3 regions of the Nesterenkonia sp. DZ6 genome follow, and region 2 is predicted to be linked to each of the others. Evidence: riboswitches for the same ligand, from Rfam matches in the RefSeq annotation. Region 2 holds a riboswitch; each other region holds the start of a gene.
What was found. Region 2 has a riboswitch for S-adenosylmethionine ahead of LTH93_RS03130 (NtaA/DmoA family FMN-dependent monooxygenase). Riboswitches for the same ligand answer to the same signal wherever they lie in the genome.

Region 1: linked by a shared signal. The riboswitch ahead of LTH93_RS05350 (methionine ABC transporter ATP-binding protein) and the one ahead of LTH93_RS03130 (NtaA/DmoA family FMN-dependent monooxygenase) in region 2 are both predicted to bind S-adenosylmethionine.
Region 3: linked by a shared signal. The riboswitch ahead of LTH93_RS05375 (acyl-CoA dehydrogenase family protein) and the one ahead of LTH93_RS03130 (NtaA/DmoA family FMN-dependent monooxygenase) in region 2 are both predicted to bind S-adenosylmethionine.

Annotation. Positions count from the first base shown of each region.
Region 1 covers NZ_JAJOYW010000001.1:1,192,854-1,196,104, forward strand. The annotation lists gene LTH93_RS05340 (MetQ/NlpA family ABC transporter substrate-binding protein) at 1-55, opposite strand, end outside; gene LTH93_RS05345 (methionine ABC transporter permease) at 263-931, opposite strand; gene LTH93_RS05350 (methionine ABC transporter ATP-binding protein) at 931-1,845, opposite strand; SAM riboswitch class I at 1,853-1,952, opposite strand; SAM riboswitch class I at 2,074-2,186, shown strand; gene LTH93_RS05355 (ABC transporter ATP-binding protein) at 2,196-3,083, shown strand.
Region 2 covers NZ_JAJOYW010000001.1:693,855-697,105, forward strand. The annotation lists gene LTH93_RS03130 (NtaA/DmoA family FMN-dependent monooxygenase) at 37-1,425, opposite strand; SAM riboswitch class IV at 1,492-1,608, opposite strand; gene LTH93_RS03135 (DUF6994 family protein) at 1,681-2,397, opposite strand; gene LTH93_RS03140 (hypothetical protein) at 2,444-3,010, opposite strand; gene LTH93_RS03145 (helicase-related protein) at 3,003-3,251, opposite strand, start outside.
Region 3 covers NZ_JAJOYW010000001.1:1,199,883-1,203,133, reverse strand. The annotation lists gene acs (acetate--CoA ligase) at 1-980, opposite strand, end outside; gene LTH93_RS05380 (flavin reductase family protein) at 1,125-1,655, opposite strand; SAM riboswitch class I at 1,664-1,750, opposite strand; SAM riboswitch class I at 2,013-2,099, shown strand; gene LTH93_RS05375 (acyl-CoA dehydrogenase family protein) at 2,105-3,251, shown strand, end outside.

The DNA of each region.
Region 1 (3,251 bases), 500 kb from region 2:
GGGCTGCGGCGGAGAGGACTGCGCCGGTGAGGATCGCGGGGCGTAGAGCGTTCATGGGTTTGGGCTGCTTTCTCTGGCTGGGCGACATGCGCCCAGAGGGTGTGCGGGAATGACCAGGGCGCGACGTCGGACGCCAGCCCTGGCAGCGGAGTGAGGTGATGCGGGGCGGTGTTGCCGTTCCGCGGATGCGCGGGTCAGGCGAAGATCCTGCTCAGACGGTGATCTCGGTCAGGCGAGGATCTCGGTCATGCGGTGATCGCGGTCAGGCGGTGATGCGCCGGTCCGAGGCGCGGGCGAGCCGGGTGCCGGCGAACTGCACCAGGGTCACCAGCAGCACCATCAGCACGATGGCGGCGATCATGGTGGGGGTCTCATAGCGGTAGTAGCCGTAGCGGATCGCCAGGTCACCGATGCCCCCGCCGCCGACCAGCCCTGACATCGCCGAATAGGAGATGAAGCTGACCGTGGTGATGGTGATGGAGCCGATCAGTCCGGGCTTGGCGTCGACGAGCAGCACGTTGCGGATGATCTGCCCGCGCGTGGCGCCCATCGCCCGGGACGCCTCCACCGCACCGGAGCCCAGCTGGGTGATGTTCTGCTCCACCAGACGGGCGAAGTAGGGGATGGCGTTGATCGTCAGCGGGACGATCACCGCGGCGGTGCCCACCGAGGTGCCGACCACGAACCGGGTGAACGGGATGATGGCGATGAGCAGGATCAGGAACGGGAAGGACCGGATCATGTTCACCACCCCGGAGACGATCGCATGAGACCGTGGCCGCGGCGCCAGTCCGTCGGGAGCGTGGACGAAGAGCCAGATCCCCAGCGGGGTGCCCAGCAGGACCGCCACCGGGATGGCGACCCCGATCATCGCGAAGGTCTCCAGCATGGCCTGGTTGATCTCGGGAAGCCGCTCGATGACGAGGTCCATCAGCGCACACCCCCTGCCGAGCCGGCCAGGGCGGCGTGCTCTGACCGGCGCGTCTGACCCTGATCCTGAGACTCCGCGTGCTGCGGGGAGCGTCGCGTGGACTGACCCGACTTCTGCTCGCCGGACTCCGACCCATGCGCGGCCGGGCCGCTGCGGTCCAGCCGTATCCCATCGCTGAGCAGGTACTTTCCGATCGAGGTCCGCGGATTGAACCCTTCTCGGCGGAGCTCGCTCGCCGGGAACTCCTCGACGACCCGCCCATCCTCCATCACCGCGACGTTGTCGGCGAGAGCCTTGATGACTTCCATCTCGTGGGTCACGATCACCACGGTGATGCCGAATTCACGGTTCACATCCGCGAGGTACTGCAGCACGGTGGCAGTGGTGAAGGGGTCCAGCGCAGAGGTCGGCTCATCGCAGAGCAGCACCTCAGGCTTGGTCGCCAGTGCCCGAGCGATCGCCACGCGCTGCTTCTGACCACCCGAGAGCTGAGCCGGATACACGGAGGCCTTGTCGGTGATGTCCACGATCTCCAGCGCCTCGGCCGCCCGCCGCAGACGTTCACGGCGGTCCTTGACCCCGGCGAACTTCAGCGACAGCTCGACGTTCTGGGCGACGCTGAGGTTGTTGACCAGGTTGAATCCCTGGAAGATCATGCCGATCTGGTGCCGGGCCCGGCGCAGCGCCGCATCGTCCAAGCCGGTCAGCTCGGTGCCGGCGACGCTGACCTGGCCCGAGGTGGGGCGCTCGAGCAGATTGATGTTGCGCAGCAGCGTGGACTTGCCGGCGCCGGAGAACCCGATGATGCCTTGGATGCTGCCGCGCGGCACCTCGAGGCTGACGTCATCGACCGCGGTCAGCGGCTCGTGGCCGCGGGCGGCAAAGGTCGTCGAGACATGGGACAGGGAAATCAAGGGGCATACTCCATCGGTCCTGGCGTTAGCACCCGGCGGAGGCCGTGAAGCCCTCCGGGTTGCTGCGACGTCTTCGAGCCAGATCTCTCGGTCGCTCTGGATGGTTGAGTGCCTTCACTGTAATGGTGAACGTGGGCAGAAAGTCAAGTCGCGATATGTGTTGCGTTTTGTCTCATTTGCTGAACGCGACATTGATCGGATTCCCCGCCTGGGCGTAGTCTGATCCGCGTACCATCCCGAGCGGCCGAGAGATCTGGCTCGTCGACGCCGCAGCAACCCAGGGAGGGGCACCTTTGCAAGGGTGTCTTTTCGCCGGGTGCTACCGCCAGGATCGATGGGAGTATCCTCTGATGATTTCGCCTGCCTCCACCCTGACCGACTACACCGCAACAACCGCTGCCGGCCCTGCCGTGCCCTCAGACGCCACCTCCGTGGCTGCCGCCAAGCCTGACGGCCGGCAGCAGTACACGTCACTCGATGTCCAGCTCTCCGGCGTCGGCCGCGCCTTCGGATCGCGCACCGTGCTGCGCGACGTCAGCCTGCAGATCGCTCCCGGTGAGGTGCTCGCGATCCTGGGTTCCTCCGGCTGCGGCAAGTCCACGCTGCTGCGCGCCGTCGGTGGTCTCGACACCGGCAGCACCGGCGAGATCCTGATCAACGGTTCCCCGGTGCAGCGCTACGACGAGCGCACCGCGGTCGGATTCCAGGAGCCGCGACTGCTGCCCTGGCGCTCGATCCACAAGAACGTCAGCCTGGGGCTGCCGCGCAGCCTGTCCAAGGCCGAGGGGCGTGAACGCGTGGACGAGCTCCTGGAGCTGGTCGGTCTGCACGACCGCGCGTCGCTGCGACCCCGGGAGATCTCCGGAGGCATGGCGCAGCGCGCGTCGCTGGCCCGGGCACTGGCTCGCCGCCCCGGCGTGCTGCTGCTCGACGAGCCCTTCGGCGCCCTGGACGCGCTCACCCGGCTGAAGATGCAGGACCTGCTGCTGGATCTGCATGCGCAGACCGGCACCACGGTGCTGCTCGTCACCCACGACGTGGATGAGGCGCTGCAGCTGGCAGACCGCGTGCTGCTCCTCGGGCAGGACCCGGCGGACCCCGATCCCGCCGAAGGTGCCACGATCGCCCGACTGCTGAGCGTGCCCGGGCGACGTCCGCGAGATCGCGCCTCCGCGGAGCTTGCCGCTCTGCGCGGGGAGCTCTTCTCCGGCCTCGGCGTCGACTCGCACAGCCACTGACTCGTCCCGGCAGCTGATCGGGCCGACTCCGCTCGTCCTGACCTGACCAGCGGGGCTCCGCCGACGCGGTCCCCGCACTGCCGGATCACCACCTCCGGGGCCCATTTCCTGCCTGACCCCACATGCCGAACATGCCAGGAGCCTTCTGCCGCTTCTGCCTGACACGCA
Region 2 (3,251 bases):
AGTGGTTCAGACAGGAAGAATCGTGGTGCGCAGGGCTCAGAGGGTGGCAGGCACCTTGGCGAAGGCTCCGCGGTAGCGGGCGCCGGGATGGGTCTCGGGCAGCCGGTCGCGGCCGAAGAGCTTCTTCCGCAGCGTGCCGGGGGCGTATTCGCTCTGGGCCAGTCCACGGTCGCGCAGGACCGGCAGCACCTTGTCGGCGAACTCCTGGAAGGAGCCGGGGATCACCCAGTTGACGACGTTGACCCCGTCCACTCCGGCGGTCTGCCACAGCTGAAGCTGATCAGCGATCTGCTCAGGGGTGCCCACGATCCGGTTGTTGCGGTTGGAGCGCCAGGCGATGTCGGCCACCAGCGGCTCGCGATCGGTGATCGTCTTCGACGCCCACTCGGTGAACCCGCGCCGGGTGTTGGTCTGAACGTCCTTCAGCGGGGTCTCGGGAGGGTAGACGCGTCCGTCAGGGTCCACCAGCGCCGCGTGCGCGAGGTATCCGTCCAGGGACACGAACTCTTCGACTTCCTTCAGCTTCCGCTGCGCTTCTTCTTCCGTGTCACCGATGATGAAGCTCAGCCCCTGGAAGAACTTGATGTCCTCTGGTGCACGTCCTGCGTCCGCGGCGCGAGCGCGGGTGTCCTCGATCTGCAGCTTGGCGACCGCTGGGTTCGGGGCGGCAAGGAAGACCGCTTCCGCGTTGCGGGCGGCGAAGTCCCGCCCGGAGACGGAGGATCCGGCCTGGAACAGGAGCGGGGTGCGCTGGGGGGAGGGTGCGGGCAGGTGCGGGCCCTCCACAGCATACCGTTCACCCTGATGGTAGATCTTGTGCACCTTGGTCGGGTCGGAGTAGCGGGAACCGGCGCGGTCCTTGATGACGGCACCTTCGTCCCAGGAGCCTTCCCAGAGCTTGTAGGTCACATCGACGTACTCGTCGGCCCAGCGGTACCGCTCGGAGTGTTCCGTGAGTCCTGGCAGGCCGTAGTTGCGTGACCCGTTGTCCTGCATCCCGGTGACGATGTTCCAGGCGATCCGACCCTTGGAGATGTGGTCCAGTGTGGAGATCTGCCGGGCGAACTGGAACGGGTGCGACTGGAAGACGTTGGAGGTGGTGGCCAGGCCGATGTTCTCAGTGACCACGGCGAGGGCGCCGAGCAGCACGGTCGGATCGTTGGACGGGATCTGCAGCCCCTCATTGAGATAGACCGAATAGTCCGCGTCAGAATCCCCGTAGTGGCCCGAGACATCGGCGAAGAACATCGCGTCGAACTTCGCATCCTCCAGGATCTTGGCCAGATCGATCCAGGTGTTCACGTCGGTGAACTCGGTCTGCTGCGCATCCTCGCGGCGCCACTGGCCGTGGTGGATGTGGCTGCTCGTGTTCATCACGAAGGCATTGAAATGCAGCGGGGTGCGTGCGGAGGTGTTGTGAGGCATGAGGTTTCCACGTCACTTTCGGACCATGGCGCCGCGCAGCTTCCCGTATTGGGGGCGGATGCGTGGGCACCGTACTTGCCCGGGACGGTGTTGACTCCGGGCCGAATCATCACCTGGAGCACCCCACTACGGTGAGAGGGTTGCTGTCCGGACAGCCAGGGCTGTCGTCCGGAACTCGTGATTCTGAGGTTCAGCGTAGATCGTACTCATTTCAAGCGCAAGACTTGATCATAAATATAGACATATATTGAAATACTACGTCGGAGCCGTGACGAGGTGGCCTTTCTGCCAGGTTGCGATGCGCTGGCGCCGCGCCATGAGGAAGTCAGTGTGGTGCCGTCTGAAGTCCGCGTAGGACTCGACGGTCACCGGCACCCCGGAGCTGTGGAAGTCGTCGAACGGTACGAAGAAACGCACTTGTGAGGTATCGGTTGCGACGAGGTCCTGCAGATGGAAGAACTCGACGTAGCCCTGGAAACTCTCAAACAGATCGAAGAAGTCAGCGTAACGGCCGAGCGTCTCCGAAAGTGGACTCCGCTCCCCCGCGTAGTGACGCCGGACGGCCTCGAGAGTCAGGTCGATTCGGTCAGCGATCCTGCTGTTCAAACCACGGGCCGCGTTGATGGTCTGCTTTCGGCCGATCTGATTGCCAGGCCACACGATGACCCCGGTCACCGAGTTCGCCAGCGCCCTGTAGTCCTCGTTCTCAGCCTCCGAGAAATTGGCAGCGAAAGCCTGAAGCCGCCCACCCCACCCCGCGAGCCCCTGCGCGATCCGGTCACTCGAAAGGAAGAACTCGCCAAGCTCCGACCTGTGATGCAGATAACAGTTCCGCCTGGTCTCGCTCAGGCTGAACATGCCGCCGCCGGGAAGCGGCTTGCTCCAGAGCAAGCGGTGGCAGGTCCGAAGCGTCGGGCTGTGACTGTCGGGGTCGCGCCCGGGCGGGGTGTCCGAACGGAAGTCGAACGTCACGTCTATCAGCGTCCCAGAAGGCCGACCAATACTCGGAATCACGTACTCAGTCTGCGCTCTCTACTGGCACAGGGAGTCCGTGATTGAGGCGCTCATAGGCAGCCCCCATCTCCAGCGAAATATCCCACCCAAGTCCTTCGACTTTTCGAAGTGTCGGCTGCCTCCCGTTGATGTGCGGAACAAGACGGACGTGCTCGTGAATATCGTTCGCCGTAACTTCATAGGCTTCGACCAGGTCAAACAGCACGTTCTCGAAGACCAAGAAGACGGCTGTGTCGAAGTCAAGACTCCGGAAGGGACTGAACTTTGCTGAGCGACCGCTCTTGCGAACGGTCATCGCCTTGACCTGGATTCGTTGACCTCCGGACGTGGTGATGTCATGCGATTTCGTCGAGTTGGGTTCCAACACTCCGCCCCGCGCGAGCCAGACAACCTGCTCCGCGATATCTCCCAGAGGCTTGTTGATGGTCCGAACCAGGTCGCGATGACGCAGTTCTCTCACGATCCCAGACTCCAGCTGGAGCAGATCCTTCACGCTGAGAGCCGAAAGGTCGAAGGCATCGATAGCTTGCATTTCAGAGGCTCGTTCTGCCGTCTCTCCCAGTTCAGTCATGAACACTTTCCCTCTCGGTTGAGTCCGGCGCGGACGCTTGCCGGCCAAGGCCTTTGATCCCACCGTTCAGCGTCCCTGGGGGGCTCAGGTCCACCTTCATCCAGGCAAGCTCTTCATACCGGTCCGCGACCACGCTGATGAAGTCGTCCTGACGGGGCTGTCCGAACGCCAGGCGGTACACCCCGACCGTCCTGGTGAGCCGACGCTGGTGACCGACCTCGCGGCTGTAGGGGATCACTGG
Region 3 (3,251 bases), 510 kb from region 2:
GTGCCCTCGAAGATCACCTGGGTGGCGCCGGCGGCCAGCGGGCCGTAGATCTCATAGGTGTGCGCGGTGACCCAGGCCAGGTCGGCGGTGCACCAGTGGACGTCCTGGGTGCGCCGCTCCGGGTCAGGGTGGGCGAAGAGCCGCAGGTAGGTGTACAGGGCCCCGGTGAGGTAGCCGCCGGTGGTGTGGACGAGTCCCTTGGGCTTGCCGGTGGTCCCGGAGGTGTACATGATGAACAGCTCGGTCTCGGCGTCGAAGAACTCCGGGGTGTGCTCGGGGGAGGCGGTCTCGACCACCTCGTGCCACCAGAGGTCCCGCTCCGGCGTCCATTCCACGGGGGAGTCTGTGCGGTTGATCACCAGGACGTGTTCGAGGTTGCCGCCGTGCTCGGCGGTGGCCTCGACGACGGCGGCATCAGCGTTGGCCTTCACCGGCACGGCCCTGCCGCGGCGGAACTGACCATCGGTGGTGACCAGCAGCTTCGCCCCGGTGTCCTCGACACGGAACTTCAGCGCCTCGGCGGAGAATCCGCCGAAGACCAGCGAGTGCACCGCGCCGACCCGGGCGCAGGCCAGCGTGATCACGATGGTCTCCACCAGCACCGGAAGGTAGATCACCACGCGGTCCCCGCGGGTGATGCCCATGCTGGTCAGCGCGTTCGCCGCCTGGTTGACCCGACGGCCCAGCTCGGCGTAGCTGACGTCCTCGCGGTCTCCGGGCTCGCCTTCGAAGTGCAGCGCGATCTTCTCCCCGCGTCCCGCGGCGACGTGGCGGTCCACGCAGTTCACCGCGGCGTTGAGCGTCCCGCCCTCATACCAGCCGATCTTCGGACCGCGCTGGGTGACCGGGTTCGGCGGGGTCCAGGAGTGGGTGGTCTCCCACGGGGTCGACCAGTCCAACAGGGTGGCGGCCGCGGACCAGAATGCCATGCGCTGGTCCTCGTCCTGCGGGTCCGTCCAGGCGTGCACGTCGGCGCTCAACGGATCCGAGGGCACGATCGCGGAGCGCTGGTCCTTGCACGAGGGTGTTGTTTCGGGGGTGTCGCGGTGCGTCGGGTCTTCGGGAGTGGCCGCGGCTGCGGGCACGGTGGATCGAGGGTGGATGCTCAACAAGGGTCCTTCGGGTCAGCTCAGGGTGGTCAGGGTCTTGAACTCGTGCTGGTGGAAGACCAGCCCAGGAGCGCCCTCGGTGAAGCCCAGGTCCAGGATCTCCAGCACGATGATGTCGTGGTCCCCGGCGCGGACCCGGTCGTAGATCCGGGTGCGCAGCCACATCGGGACCCCATCGAGCAGCAGCGCCGAGCCGTGGAGCTGGTAGTCCACCCCGGTGAATCGGTTGGCGCGGTCCTTGGACGCGATCTGCCTGCACAGCCCGTTCTGATCGCGGCCGAGCACCGAGATGCCCAGTTCGCCGCCGCTGCGCTCAAGCTTCGGCCAGGTGGAGGAATCGTGCTGCACCGCCAGGGTGACCAGGGGCGGCTCCAGCGAGACGCCCACCGTGAAGGTGGACGCGATGATCGCCTCAGGTGTCCCATCGACCTCCGCGCCGACGGCGACGACGCCCTGCGGAAACTGTGCCAGGGCGTGGCGCAGCGCAAAGGAGTCCACACGGGACGCGGCGGTGGGGTTCTCAAGGGTGCGAGCAGGAACAGACATGCAGATCAACTCCATCGGTCCTGGCGTTAGCACCCGGCGAATCCGGGTTGCTGCGGCGTCTCTGAGCCAGATCTCTCAGCCGCTCGGGATGGTGACACCTCAACGCTACGCGTCGTCTCGCCGACCAGCAAGAATCGTTCGCACTGTGAGACGCCATATGACATTCGGCGCTGGTGTCACCACCGAACGTGTCCTTGATCTGCTGGATGAACACACCTGGTCACAACGGAGGTCAGGGTGGACGACGTTCATGGATATGGTTCGCCCGGCTCGGCGCTGGTCCGTCAGTCGGAGTCTGGCTTCCGCCGTCGTCCGAACTTGACGGATGAGCCCCTGCATCCTCTATATTGAGCCTCATCACCATCCAGAGCGACCGAGGGATCTGGCCCGAAGACGTCGCAGCAACCCGGGCATGCCGGGTGCTACCGCCAGAATCGATGGAGGAAAGAATGAACATTAAGCTGCCTGTGCCCCAGAATCTGCGCGACGCCATTGAGCGTGTCGGCCTCTCCGCGCTCGACCGAGAGCGCAGCCGTGAGCTCGCCCGCGATGAGGTCACGGACCTCGTGGCAGGTGGCATCGGACGGCTTCGCGTGCCGGAGCCGGCTGGTGGATACGGCTTGGACTGGGTGCAGACCACCGAGGTCCTCCTGGAGCTCGCCGCCCAGGACAGCAACATCCCGCAGGTGCTGCGCGGCCACTTCGCGGTCCAGGAGGATCTGCTGTGGCGCTGCGACGCCCGACCTGACTCCGCCCCTGACTCCGCGCCTGACGCCCGGCCCGATGCCCAGCCCGATGCCCGGCGCGTCGTGCAGCGCTGGCTCGCCAGGTTGGCCGCAGGGGAGCTGGTCGGCAACGCCTGGACCGAACCGGGCAAGGGCGGCTTCCACCAGTCCGGCACCATGGTCAGCGAGACCGACGACGGGCCCAGGGTCACAGGGGTGAAGTACTACACCACCGGTGCGATCTTCGCGGACTGGCTCGACGTCACCGCCCGGGACGCCGCGGGCAATGAGCTCGCCGTGCTGGTGCGCCGGGACCAGCCCGGAGTGCAGATCGACGACGACTGGGACGGCTTTGGACAGCGCACCACCGGCTCCGGCACCGCGCGGCTGACCGACGCCGTGGTGGAGGAGTCGGAGCTGCGCGGACTGACCGATCGCTTCCCGTACCAGACTGCGCTCTACCAGCACTTCCTGCTGATCGTGCTCGCCGGCGTCGTCGAGGCCGCGGCACGGGACGCCGCAACGCTGCTGCATGAGCGCTCGAGGACCTTCTCCCACGCCAACACCCGCACCCCACGCACCGATCCGCAGCTGCTCCAGGCCGTCGGAGAGGTGGATGCCGTGGCGGCGCTGGCGCGTGCGCAGGTCCTCGCCACCGCCGCGAGCCTCGATGCCGCCTTCGCCGCGCGAAGCGCCACGGAACAAGCCCAGATCGAGGCGGCCAACGCGGTGGAGCTTGCCACCGGACGCGCCCAGGTGGCGCTGCATCGGCCCGTGCTGGAGGCGGTCACCCGGATCTTCGACGTCCTCGGCGCCTCCGGGGTGAGCCAGTCCCGGAGTCTCGACCGGCACTGGCGCAACGCCCGCACCG